Regions from separate parts of the Clostridium sp. CS1-1 genome, predicted to be linked through region 1. Evidence: riboswitches for the same ligand, from Rfam matches in the RefSeq annotation. Region 1 holds a riboswitch; the other holds the start of a gene.
The links. Region 1 has a riboswitch for ZMP and ZTP ahead of pflB (formate C-acetyltransferase). Riboswitches for the same ligand answer to the same signal wherever they lie in the genome.

Region 1 (6,781 bases):
AAATCATACAAGTTTAAGAAAATACTCATTATTTATAGAGACAAAACAATTATATTGAGAAAGAAATTGATAAGTTATAACAAAAAGAAAAAATAATAGAAGGTGAAAAAGGATGAATTGGCTAAGAGAATTTATGCTTGGGAGATATGGCACAGACCAGTTGTCTTTGGCGTTACTAATAGCTTATGTTGTAATATCTTTGTTAGCTTCAATCACAGGGGCTTGGGGACTACGCATTATCGCTTATATTGTAATTGGATTAGGTTTATTTCGAGTATTATCTCGCAATATTACAAAGCGACAGAAAGAAAATATGATATTTTTAAAATGGTGGATGCCGATTATAAGTAAATTAAGGCAAGAGGTTAATCAAGTAAAGTCTATAAAAACGCATCGTTTTTACAGGTGTCCAAACTGTAAATTAAAACTTCGTGTGCCAAGAGGAAAGGGGAGGATTAGGATTACTTGCCCGAGGTGCAAAGAAGAATTTGTCAAGAAAAGCTAGACAAAAAACAGAGTATATTGTAAAGGTGAGGTTAAAAATGAAAAAAGTCTTTGTATTAATTAGTGTAATTTTACCACTTGTTTTAATTTCTGCTTGTGCAAGCTCAAATAAAAATAATAATACAAGTAGTGGAAGCAATAGCAATAATATTGATAGCGAAAGTAAGACGCCTACATCTCAAGTATTAAAAGTTAAGGATTATTTTCCGATTAAGGATAATGCAAGATATACTTATGAGGGCAAGGGAAACGAATATGCGTCATATAATGTGTATGTAGACTATACATCAGAAAATAAAGTCCAACAAAGAGTGGACAACGGCGGTACAGTACTAGCTAAGGTTATTGAATTGAAGGATGGTAAAGCAACAAGATTGTTATCAAGGGAGGAAGCATATTATAGAGAAAACCTTTTAGGGGTAAAGGGAGATGAAGAAGAAATTCTTTTAATGGAACCACTAGTAAAAGGTACAACTTGGACTCTTAATGATTCAAGAGTAAGAACAATAACTGCTACTTCAGTTGATATAGCAACTCCAACAGGGAGCTATAAAGCTATCGAAGTCGAAACTAAAGGTCCGAAAGATAAAACAATTGATTACTATGCAAGAAATGTTGGTTTAGTAAAATCAGTATTTATCTCTGGAAAATTTGAAGTAACGTCTTCGCTAAGTAAGATTGAGGAAAATGCTTCACTAGTACAAAGAATCAGTTTTTTCTATCCTAATATTAATAATGGTAAAACTTATTATAAAAATAAAGATATAAGTTTTAAAACTAATGATATAACAAAACAAGTTTTAGAGGCATCCTACAAAGATTTAGTAAATAATAATTTAGGAAAAGTATTTTCTAAAAATACAAAAATTAACAGCTTATATTTAAATAAAGATAACACGGTTTATATAGATTTAAATAGTTCATTTTTAAATGATATGAATAGTGGATCTGGATATGAACAAATGATTCTTAAAAGTATTGCAAATACTTTTGGTAAATACTATAATTCACAAAAGGTCATTTTGACAGTAGATAATAAGCCTTATCAATCTGGTCATATAATCATGAAAAAAGGTGAATCTATTAAAGTAAAGTATGAGGATGCAATTGAGATTAAATAGATTAAACTTAAAATTTAATAAAAATAATTATCCCTCTGAAACTCTCATGGGGGTTTTCATGTTCAAATATTTCTAAGAGATGGAGACAAAGTTATATTTGAAGGATAGTCTAAGAATTTGATTAATTAAAAATCTTCTATTGCAGGAAGATTATAAATTCGTATAATAAATAGCGTACCTTACATTAATGGTTTACTATAAAGGTCATTAAGATATCAATTGACATTTTTTGAATTATTGTATAATATTAAAATGTATTCTTTATTAATTAGACTAAATGGTCACATAACTGGCGGAAGTGGAGTATACCACAGGGAGTGTGACTTATATAAAATGCCGACCGCCTGGGCAAATGTCCAGGCGGTATTGTATTTTTTGTACCTCCTGGATAACAGGTTCTAAGAATCAGATAGGGTTAAAACTCTATTTTATGACAAGAACTAAGTTTACTAAATCTTAAGGAGGCATTTTTTATGAAAAAACAATGGCAAGGATTTCAAACAGGAAAGTGGACAGAAACAATTGATGTAAGAGACTTTATTCAGAAGAACTACATAATATATGAAGGAGATAAAAGTTTTTTAGCAGCTTCTACAGAAAAAACTAAGAAGATATGGGACAAAGCAGAAGCTCTTATAATAGAAGAAATTAAAAAAGGAATAATTGATGTTGAAACTAACAAATTTTCTGGGATAAACAATTTTGGACCAGGATATTTAGATAGCGAAAATGAAGTTATTGTTGGTTTCCAAACAGACGCCCCATTAAAAAGAATAATGAATCCATATGGTGGAATGAGAATGGTAGAGCAATCTCTTGAAGCTTATGGATATGAAATGAATGAAGATATAAACAAGAACTTTAAGATATATAGAAAAACTCACAACGAGGGAGTTTTCGATGCCTACACAGAAGAAACAAGAAAAGCAAGAACAGTAGGATTACTTACAGGACTTCCTGATGCTTATGGAAGAGGAAGAATAATAGGTGACTACAGAAGGATAGCTCTTTATGGAATGGACTTTTTAATTGCCCAAAAGAAAAAAGACTTAAAAGAACTAAAAGGATCTTCAGAGGAGACTATAAGACTTAGAGAAGAAGTGAGCATGCAAATCTGCGCCATGGGAGAATTAAAACAAATGGCTGCTTCCTATGGCATTGATATATCACAACCAGCAGAAAATGCCAAAGAAGCGGTACAATTCCTATACTTTGGATATTTAGCAGCAGTTAAAGAAAATAACGGAGCTGCAATGTCGCTTGGAAGAAATACTACTTTCTTAGATATATTTATAGAAAGGGACTTACAAAGTGGACTTGTAAAAGAAGGGCAGGCTCAGGAAATAATCGACCAATTTGTTATAAAGTTAAGAATGGTAAGACACTTAAGAACTCCTGAATATAATGACTTATTTGCAGGGGATCCAAACTGGATAACAGAATCAATTGGAGGAGTAGGGGTAAACGGAAAACCGCTTGTTACTAAAACAGCTTTCAGATTCCTACACACATTAAGTAACTTAACACCAGCTCCAGAACCAAACATGACAGTACTTTGGTCAGAAAAATTACCTGAGAACTTTAAAAAATACTGTGCTGAAATGTCTATAAAGACAGATGCTATACAGTATGAAAATGATGATATAATGAGACCAATATACGGGGATGACTATGCTATAGCTTGCTGTGTATCTGCTATGGAAGTTGGTAAGAGAATGCAGTTCTTCGGAGCAAGAGCAAATATTGCTAAGTCGTTACTTTACGCTATAAATGGCGGAATTGACGAAAAGAAGAAGGCTAAAGATGGAAGTTTAATTGAGGTTGTACCTGGAATAGAGAGAATCACTGACGAAGTTTTAGATTTTGATAAGGTAAGGAAAAACTACAATAAGGTTATGGAGTATGTGGCAGAGTTATATGTTGATACAATGAATACAATTCACTACATGCATGACAAATATGCTTATGAAGCAGGACAAATGGCTCTTCACGATACAAGCATTAAAAGATTTATGGCTTTTGGTATAGCAGGATTATCAGTTGCTGCAGACTCACTAAGCGCTATAAAATTTGCTAAGGTTACACCTATAAGAAATGAACAGGGAATAGCTGTTGATTTTAAAATAGAAGGAGAATTCCCTAAGTTTGGTAATGACGATGATAGAGTTGACGATATAGCTGTAGAAATAACAAAGAAATTCTCAACTGAGCTTAAAAAGCACAAAACTTATAGAGATGCAGAACATTCACTTTCAGTTCTTACTATAACATCTAACGTAGTATATGGTAAGAAAACAGGTTCAACTCCAGATGGAAGAAAAGCAGGAGAAGCTTTTGCGCCAGGAGCAAACCCAATGCATGGAAGAGATGAAAATGGAGCACTTGCATCATTAAACTCAGTAGCTAAAATACCATACAGAGAATATTGTCAAGATGGAGTTTCTAACACATTCTCTATAATACCAGATGCCCTTGGAAAAGATGAAGAAAGCAGAGTAAATAATCTTGTAAATATGATGGATGGATATTTTGGACAAGCAGCTTTCCACCTAAATGTAAATGTACTTAGAAGAGAAACATTAGAAGATGCTATGGAGCATCCAGAGAAATATCCAACTTTAACAATAAGAGTTTCTGGATACGCTGTTCACTTCAACAGATTAACTAAGGAACAACAAAGAGAAGTTATAAATAGAACATTCCATGGAGCAATGTAAGTAATAACAATAAAGTTAAATAAGGTTCAATAGTAATCTTAATTAGCTAGCTTGAAAGACATGTTATAATTATCAATGGGTAACTTAGTATTGTAAGATTATGCGTCAAATAAAAATTATAGGTATAATCATATTTTAGAAGGATTAATGTGGATATAATAATGGCAATAGGGGAACGGAAAAGTATAAGGAAGTTTTAAAATAAAATGGTACTTGAAGAAACTACGGATTGAATATATTATAATATTTAGATTCAGTGTATATGTATAATATGCAGAGTTTTTATTCAAAGTCACAATTGAAAAATGAATAGTTTGCTATAGCACTATACTATACAAATCTGAATTTTACGTTGTGTTTCAAAAAAAGAAGAATATTATTAATAATGTCAAAAAGATAAAGGTGGTTATACATGGAAAGAGAGATTAAAAGTTTTCAAATTGAGGATCTTTTAGGTTTTGTTATAAATCGTGCATCTCTTGTTTTGAGAAAAAAGTTAGCGTATCTTTTTAAAAAGGAAGGTTATGACATAACACCTGAAGAATTTGCAATATTGAACCGATTGTGGGAAGAAGATGGCCTTTTCCAATCGGTCATTAATGACAAAACATTAAAGGACAAAACTACAGTTACCCGTTTATTGGAAAGGCTTATAAAGAAAGATTTGATTGAAAAGAGAACCGATGAGGTAGATCGTAGAAATTACAGGGTTTTTCTTACAGAGAAAGGAATGGAGCTAAAGTATAAAATAATTCCTACCGTATTAAAGCTTATGGATATATCTGCACAGAACATTGATGCTGAAGATTTAGAAATAACTATCAAGACATTAAAAGAAATATTTAAAAATTTAAATACGGAAGATGATTAGTAATTTAGAGAAACAATAATTTTATAATTCAAGAGTACTATAATTATAGGTATTACTTAAAATTGAAACTATACTATAAAGATTCGACTATTTGGAAAAATAATCGAATCTTTAATTTATTATTAAGACTATTTTTAGTGGTAGTTTATAAAGGATACTTCCGTTATAGGTTTATATGCGAATAATGTTGCACAAAAAAAGGTTGCTAATAGCAACTAATTAATATATAATTAAATAAATACTAGCTCAATAAATAAATGTGATTAGGCTGGTATACAAAATAATTTTTAATTTTTAAAACAAACGAGAGAGGGGTTAATATTATGGATTCAAAATTAATGGTAGATTCAAAAATTATTGAGGCTTTTCACCTTATGTGGAGTAAGTTCCCTGAACCAGCTATGCTAATTCATAAGACAAGAGAGATATTAGCAGTGAATGAAGCTTGCAAAAATGCAGAAGAGATTAAGGGGATAATTACTGAAGAACTAGTTGGAAAAAAGTGCGTGTCAATGATGTCACCTGAGATTCATAGAGGTTGTTTAGCAAATAAGGCTTTACAGACCCAACAAGCTATGAGTATGAAGAAAGAGTTTGGCGGATTAGAGGTCAGCACTTATTGGATTCCGGTATCGGGATGCCCTGATGTTTATGTTCATTTTCGCAAAATCAATGAGTAAGCTTCAGTCAACTCAAAGGCTTGTAGTTGGCTGTAAATAGTATGTTTAATAAAAGAGTAAACCTTAAATAAAAGCTAAGGTTTGCTCTTTTGTTAAATATAGAAGTAATTAGAATAGCTTCATCATTCAAGTGGCAAATCAGTTTAATTAATATTAAAGTTTTCTCTCACTAATTGCATAAACAACGACATCGCAGGGCTAATCCATTTGTTCTTATGATAAGCGTATATTGCTGTGATTTTAGTCTCAGAGCAGCCTACACTAAGTTCTTTTAACTTACCATTTTCAAGTTCCTCTTTTACTGTAAAACGAGGCAGAAAAGAAATTCCTAAGTTGCTTGCAACACATTTTTTTATGGCCTCAATACTCCAAAGTTCAATTGTGTTATTCAATGTTATATTGTTATCATGAAAGTAATTTTCCAGTATCTTTCTATAAATAGATTCAACTTCATTAATGATAAGACTTGTATTTATTTGTTGGTTTGGCTTGTGAAGGTCCAATTTATCATGTTGAAATGAAGGTGAACATACTAAAGCTAAATTAAAATCTGCTAATTGAACAGTAGTCAAATTGTCATTTTGAATTCCAACATCGTACATTAAACCAATGTCTACTTCACCCATCAGTAAGATGTTTCTTATAGCAAAACAGTTGAGTGAAATGATAGAAAGCTTTACATTAGGAGCTTTTTCCTTAAATAAGCTTAACACATCTTGTAATTTATAAGACATCAATGATTCTGCAACTGCAATTTTCAATTCTCCTGTAATCTTATCACCATATTTACCAATACTCTCTATTTTTTTTATCGTTTCAAGTAATTCATTTGCATGAGGTATCAATTCTTTTCCTAAAGTCGTTAACACCATATTACGACCTATTTTT
Region 2 (6,781 bases), 300 kb from region 1:
AAAAATGCATGTACTGTTGAATAATTTTCCTACTTATCTTTTCTATGATACTATCTCTGAAAAACAGCACTTTTTATATTATATCTTAATAAGCTGCTAATTTAAATAGTATTAATATACTTTTTAACTCCTGCTTTTTCCATAAATAATTCAATAAAGTTAGACTGATAATTACTAACAATGTCATGTTGCATTTATTGGAAGGATTTCTATGAGTACATCTATTAATTGCCTTACTTCTTGTGCAGTTTATAAGCACACTAATAATTATATACTTTATGTATCATACAAACTTTTTGCACAGTTTATTCTGATATACATAATATATACTGAAAAAGATATATTTGTAGATAAAAGAATAATCCAAATCCTAATTAGAACGATACTAAATTATTATTTTATTATTAGACAAGCTATTTAATAAATTTAAGAAGGTGTAATCTATGACGCAAGAAAACGATATTTATACCACAACTAACACACAGTCTAAGTATCCTGAAGTAGTATCTATTCCTATCTCCCTAGAAAAGTCTTTGCAAGGTCAGTATTTTGTAGGACAAACAAAATCTTTATTTGTAGGCAATGGTTCAAATGCATGGGCTGGTTTATTCAATCCATGTAATTCGCACTTAAATTTATACGTAAATGTTTTCACTATCTCTAATTTTTCCAATGAATATTTAACTGCTGAAATATGGCTTAATACTAATCCACCTGGAAAAGGAAAAATATCAAATAAAATTAGTCCAGCAAATACAGCTTTAATACCACCCCCAAAGAATAAGGTTCAAATTAGATATGTAGAATCTACCGATGAACTTCCTCAAGGAGGAGTCAATATATATAAAAGAATAGTGCCTCCAAATACAACTTTGGTTTCTGAGGAAGATGGGAAGTTTATAATACCCCCTTGTGGGAACTATGTAGTCTTTTTAAAATCATCAAGTTCAAAACTTAATAAAGCTATAGTTGCATTTGGATGGTGGGAACAACCAAGATGATAAATGGCGTGAAGTCTGAACTTCAATATAAATATCTTTTATTAATTAGAATTTCAACCCAAACTTACCATCATATATTCCTTGAATAAGGACATTAATCATGTTATTATAATCTCACAACGAGCAAACAACTTATTTAAAAATAGAATTCGTGCTAGATGGGGAGCCAGCGGTGCCCTGTAACCTGCAACCCGCTACAGCAGGATTGAACTCCCACTTAGGCTTTAATTTGCTGAGTCTGCCTGATCAAAGTGGTACTGAGAATTGGGTCCCATGCAGCAGAAACTCATGAAATCCGTCAGGTCCGGAAGGAAGCAGCGGTAAGTGATAACTTCTGAGTGCCGTGGAAAAACCTGATTTGAGCTAACTGGGTCTGAAGCGTTAGTAGATTACTGTCGACGGTGGGTGCACGATGTACATAAATTATATTTTCTGGAATACTCGTTAAGCTCTTATTTTGAACCTACATTTATGCTTTGGGAGTCCGATAAGTTAGATGAAGAAATGTACCCGTTTGTGAGTCCGCCTGCGGCATTATGGGCGATTGAAACATCTATGCTGACACCCACCTATTGAGAGATAGGTGTCAAAATTAGAGTACCGATATTTTGGATATAAACTTTAGATATTAGTTACAATACAGCTCAATAGCCTTTTTCCATACAAGATACCCCTTACCATTTACATGCAGCCCACCAATAGTATATTCAGGATTAAGTTTATTATTTTCTACCGCAAATAGAGAATATAAATCTACATAGTTGACTCCACTGCTATCGCAAAGTTTAGCTAGCTCCTTATTTAGATTTATTATCTCCTCATTCTTTGTGGCAGTTTTAAATATATCCTTATTTATGGGAAGTAGACTTTGAACGTATATTGTAGTTGATCCAGAATTCTCCTTTATAAAATCTAATATTTTTTTATAATTATATATTATACTCCTTGTACTTCTTCCCTTTCCGATATCATTTATTCCTATCATAATAAAAACCTTCTTTGGATTAAGCCTTGTAACTTCACTTAGTCTATTCAAAACACCATCTGTAGTATCAAGACTAATTCCTCTATTTATTATTTCATTACTATTGAATAATTCACTCCAATCACATATATCAGTCAAACTATCTCCTAAAAACACTATTTTTCCCTTGCCGCTATCTGAAGCCATAAAGCTTGTTACTTTATTTATGTAATACTCACTATAGATATCTTTACTTAAATTTATATTATTTAATTGAGATTTAACAGTTTCATTTTCTGCTAGTGCTTTTGAAGTTACATTATCAACCTTATCCGATTTTTCTAAATCTACGCAAATTGATTGATTGAATAATATAAGCGCGGTAATTAATATTAAGGTTGTTATCCTATTTATTCTTTTTATCCTTTTTTTCTTTTTTTTCGTTTTTTCCCTTATTGTCCTTTTCATACTTGTCTCCTGTATAGAGTATATTTATTTCACTTATTTCCTTTACTGCATAATATTCTACATATTTGTACATAATCCTCCATTTATCTTAAACAGTTATGGATAAACATAACTGAAACTAAACTTAGATCGGATATTTCGATAATAATTATTCCTAAATACCTTTTAGTTATCGTATCACTAGTTCCTTACTAAACGCCTCAAATGCCCTTTATCCGATGACTACCCGCTCTAATACTCCCTCGCACTCTGTGAAAGCGACTATCACCAAATCGGAGATTTGGGATATCTGCTTTTCTACAAGAGTACGTTGCGAGCGGCTACGTCCCTGGATAACGATTTCTAAGCATCAGGTGGAGTTAAAACTCCATCTGATTCCAAGAACTCTGTTTATCTCTTACTTTGAATATTTAACTGTACAAATAATAAAAGTGCCTTCAATTTGTATATATACTGAAGACACTTGCATAGAAATTGGAATAAAACTGACTTAATATTATAATACTAAGCCAGTTTTATCTTAAGATATTTCTACATCTATTATATTATTTTTAGAATAATCCGCTTATTACTCCACTATTGTCAACATTAATTTTTTCAGCTGCTGGAACTTTTGGAAGTCCTGGCATCTTCATTATTGCTCCAGTTACTGCAACAACAAAACCAGCTCCTGCTGAAACTGTTACTTGTCTTACAGTTATATTAAATCCTGTTGGTCTTCCAAGCTTAGTTTGATCATCAGTTAAAGAATACTGAGTTTTTGCCATACAAACTGGAGTTTTTCCAAATCCATTTTTCTCTAGTTCATCAATTTCTTTATTAGCTTGATCTGCAAATGTAACATCATCTGCACCATATATCTTTTGAGCTATTGCTCTTATTTTCTCTCTTATTGGTAGTTCTGAGTCATAAGCAAATTGGAATTTATTTTCTCCAGCTTCAATTAATCTTATTACTTCCTTAGCTACTTCAACTCCGCCTTCTCCGCCTTTTGCCCAAACTCTTGAAACTTTAACATTAACACCTAGCTCTTTACATCTAGCTTCAACTAAGTCTAATTCTGCTTGACTATCAGTTGGGAATTCATTTATTGCTACTACTGCAGGTAAGCCAAATACCTTAGTTATGTTTTCAACATGTTTTAATAAGTTTGGAAGTCCTTTTTCAAGAGCTTCTAAGTTCTCATTGTTTAATTCAGCCTTTGGAACTCCACCGTTATATTTTAATGCTCTAACTGTAGCAACTATAACTACTGCATCTGGTTTTAATCCAGCCATTCTACATTTTATATCTAAGAACTTTTCAGCACCAAGGTCAGCGCCGAATCCCGCTTCTGTAACTACATAATCAGCAAAGTGAGTTGCCATTTTTGTAGCCATTATTGAGTTACATCCATGAGCTATGTTTGCAAATGGTCCACCATGTACAAATGCTGGTGTTCCTTCAAGTGTTTGAACTAGATTTGGCTTTAATGCATCTTTAAGTAATGCAGCCATAGCACCTTGAGCGTTTATTTGTCCAGCTGTTACTGGAGCTCCACTTCTTGTATATCCTACAACTATTCTAGCTAATCTCTCTTTTAAGTCATCGATATCGCTTGCTAAACAGAATATAGCCATGATTTCTGAAGCAACTGTTATGTCAAAGCCATCTTCCCTTGGCATTCCATTAACTTTTCCGCCCATACCATCAACAACAAATCTTAATTGTCTGTCGTTCATGTCAACGCATCTTCTCCAAACTATTCTTCTTGGGTCAATGTCTAAAGTATTTCCGTGATATATATGGTTGTCTATCATTGCTGCCAATAAATTGTTAGCTGCTCCAATTGCATGGAAGTCGCCAGTAAAGTGTAGATTAATATCTTCCATTGGAACAACCTGTGCATATCCGCCGCCTGCTGCTCCACCTTTTACACCAAATACTGGTCCGAGTGACGGTTCTCTTAATGCAACTATTGTATTTTTACCTATTTTTGATAAAGCATCCGCTACACCTATTGATGTAGTAGTTTTTCCTTCACCTGCTGGTGTTGGATTGATTGCTGTACATAATATCAGTTTTCCATTTTTTCCTGGCGTTTTGTTTAATAAGTTGTAATCTACTTTGGCCTTATATTTTCCATAAAGTTCTATGTCGTTCTCTGAAACACCTATTTTTGATGCAATTTCCCTAATATCTTGTGGTTTACACTCCTGTGCTATTTCGATATCTGATTTAAAAACCATTTTTAAAATACCCCCATCTCTATTTTTCTTTTATTTTTTCATTTCTATTTTAACCTGGCTTACGCCAAGTAAGCCATGCATTCGCAGCTCTAAAATCCAGATATGGCAAAAGAATCACCATATGAATTAAGATCTTGCTTCAATTAAAGATGTCCAGGAGTTACAAAAAAATATAAAACCCCCTGGACTTTTGCCCAGGCGGTCGACATTTTTACTTTGCAATCACACTCCCTGTGGTAAACTCCACTTCCGCCAGTTATGTGACTCTTCAGTTTAAAAAATAAAAGTTATTTTTTAAACATGCATTTAATTGTGAATTCTTTGACTATATTTTATATTTTAAACGACAATGTAAATTATGTCAATTGGTAAATGTAAATAACTTGTTTTAGCAAAGAACAATGATTTTATATGGAGTAGTTTGGGCAGGTATACTCATGGTTGTAGCTCCGTAGACAACAATTAGATTTCTATTTCCAGGGTATTTATTAAAAAGCTGATCGTTTGTCAGAATTACCTCAGTAGATGGGGCGATATTTAGTTTTAGATTTCCATCGCTGCTTATAAGTTGATTATCAAAATAGTCTACGGTAACATTTTCATACCCTGTGTCTTTTGCCATAACAATTGCAGGATATTGCGGAGGATAAATTAAAGGTACAGGTGCGTTTGCATCGTAAAATCCAGTTACAACATCTCCTACCTCTACTACTTCATGATCTACAAAGTAAGTTGTCGGGGATATCACAAAATTTACTGGTCCACTGGTTTTGCTTTCGAGTGACATTAACTTATAGCAGCCTCCTGATACATCACTTGGACTAGGAGAAAAATCTTCAATTCTTGTAACGGTACCACTTATGGCTGCAAATCTTTGTGCCATGTTTCTCCACTCTGCATCGAAGGATGGGTAGGTAGCCTGATTCATGTAGTAAGGACAATAGGGAAATTGTCTATTAAGCATATAATACTCCTTTATATTGATACGGTTAAAACCTCACCATTAATAGTATATGAGACATTCTGAGAGTTGCTACTCAGTATATATGAACAAGGAGCAAGCTCGGCATCTATTTTTCTATTAGTTTTATGAGATTTGTATTCAATATTTGAAATGCTGGAGACTTATTTAGGATTTATAACCTAAATTTACTATGAATATACCCCTTGAATAGGTACATTAATTATGTTATTATAATCTCACAACAAGTAAACAACTTATTTAAAGATAAAATTCGTGCTAGATGGGGAGCCAGCGGTGCCCTGTAACCTGCAATCCGCTATAGCAGGATTGAACTCCCACTATAGGCTTTAACTGCTTAGTCTGCCTGATCAAAGTGGTATTGAGAATTGGGTCCCATGCAGCAGAAGCTCATGAAATCCGTCAGGTCCGGAAGGAAGCAGCGGTAAGTGATAACTTCTGAGTGCCGTGGAAAAACCTGGTTTGAGCTAACTGGATCTGAAGCGTGGGTGGAGTTATTGTCAACAGTGGGTGCACGATGTACATAAATTATAAGTCATCCAGCTAAGTTTTGTTTAAAATGATTAACTCCTCGCGGATGACGTACAAAAGTTAATAAACTCTGTTTCTGAAATACTCGTTAAGCTCTTATTTTGAACCTACATTTATGCTTTGGGAGTCCGATAAGTTAGATGAAGAAATGTACCTGTTTGTGAGTCCGCCTGCGGCATTATGGGCGATTGAAACATCTATGCTGACACCCACCTATCGAGAGATAGGTATCAAAATCAGAGTACCGGTATTTTGGATATAAACATTAAAAATCAATCCAATGCTTAGTTCTTTAAGCATTGGCTTTTTAGATTTAACATAATTTTAGTATAGATTATGTTATCACAAATTTTATCCGATGACTATCCGCTTTTTACTTAACTTAAAAACATACTTATTTCTATTTTATAAATTCATTAAATTTATAATTTAGTCTTATAAAATCATTAGATGTTTCTAAGAATATATCTAAGTATATTATTTCTGAATGACAAAACTTTATTATATCTTTTTCAGCAATATCTCTTTTATAATAATCATGTGTAAATCTATTTCTAAGAGTAATACATTTAATCATAAAATCACGAAGAAAGTCGTCCATTAGTCC

Region 2: it holds a riboswitch for ZMP and ZTP, as region 1 does, so the genes downstream of both, AC0N0V_RS11620 (formate--tetrahydrofolate ligase) here and pflB (formate C-acetyltransferase) in region 1, are expected to answer to the same signal.

The regions. Positions count from the first base shown of each region.
Region 1 covers NZ_CM148680.1:2,765,797-2,772,577, reverse strand. Annotated here, with positions in the region: gene AC0N0V_RS13075 (hypothetical protein) at 113-505, shown strand; gene AC0N0V_RS13070 (GerMN domain-containing protein) at 543-1,625, shown strand; ZMP/ZTP riboswitch at 1,901-1,982, shown strand; gene pflB (formate C-acetyltransferase) at 2,099-4,342, shown strand; gene AC0N0V_RS13060 (MarR family winged helix-turn-helix transcriptional regulator) at 4,755-5,213, shown strand; gene AC0N0V_RS13055 (hypothetical protein) at 5,537-5,893, shown strand; gene AC0N0V_RS13050 (LysR family transcriptional regulator) at 6,037-6,781, opposite strand, start outside.
Region 2 covers NZ_CM148680.1:2,470,684-2,477,464, forward strand. Annotated here, with positions in the region: gene AC0N0V_RS11595 (DUF6143 family protein) at 444-1,001, shown strand; RNA gene ffs (signal recognition particle sRNA large type) at 1,151-1,414, shown strand; RNA gene ssrS (6S RNA) at 1,428-1,620, shown strand; gene AC0N0V_RS11610 (GDSL-type esterase/lipase family protein) at 1,630-2,433, opposite strand; gene AC0N0V_RS11615 (hypothetical protein) at 2,372-2,506, opposite strand; gene AC0N0V_RS11620 (formate--tetrahydrofolate ligase) at 2,985-4,661, opposite strand; ZMP/ZTP riboswitch at 4,847-4,931, opposite strand; gene AC0N0V_RS11625 (hypothetical protein) at 5,050-5,625, opposite strand; RNA gene ffs (signal recognition particle sRNA large type) at 5,897-6,161, shown strand; RNA gene ssrS (6S RNA) at 6,245-6,437, shown strand; gene AC0N0V_RS11640 (hypothetical protein) at 6,575-6,781, opposite strand, start outside.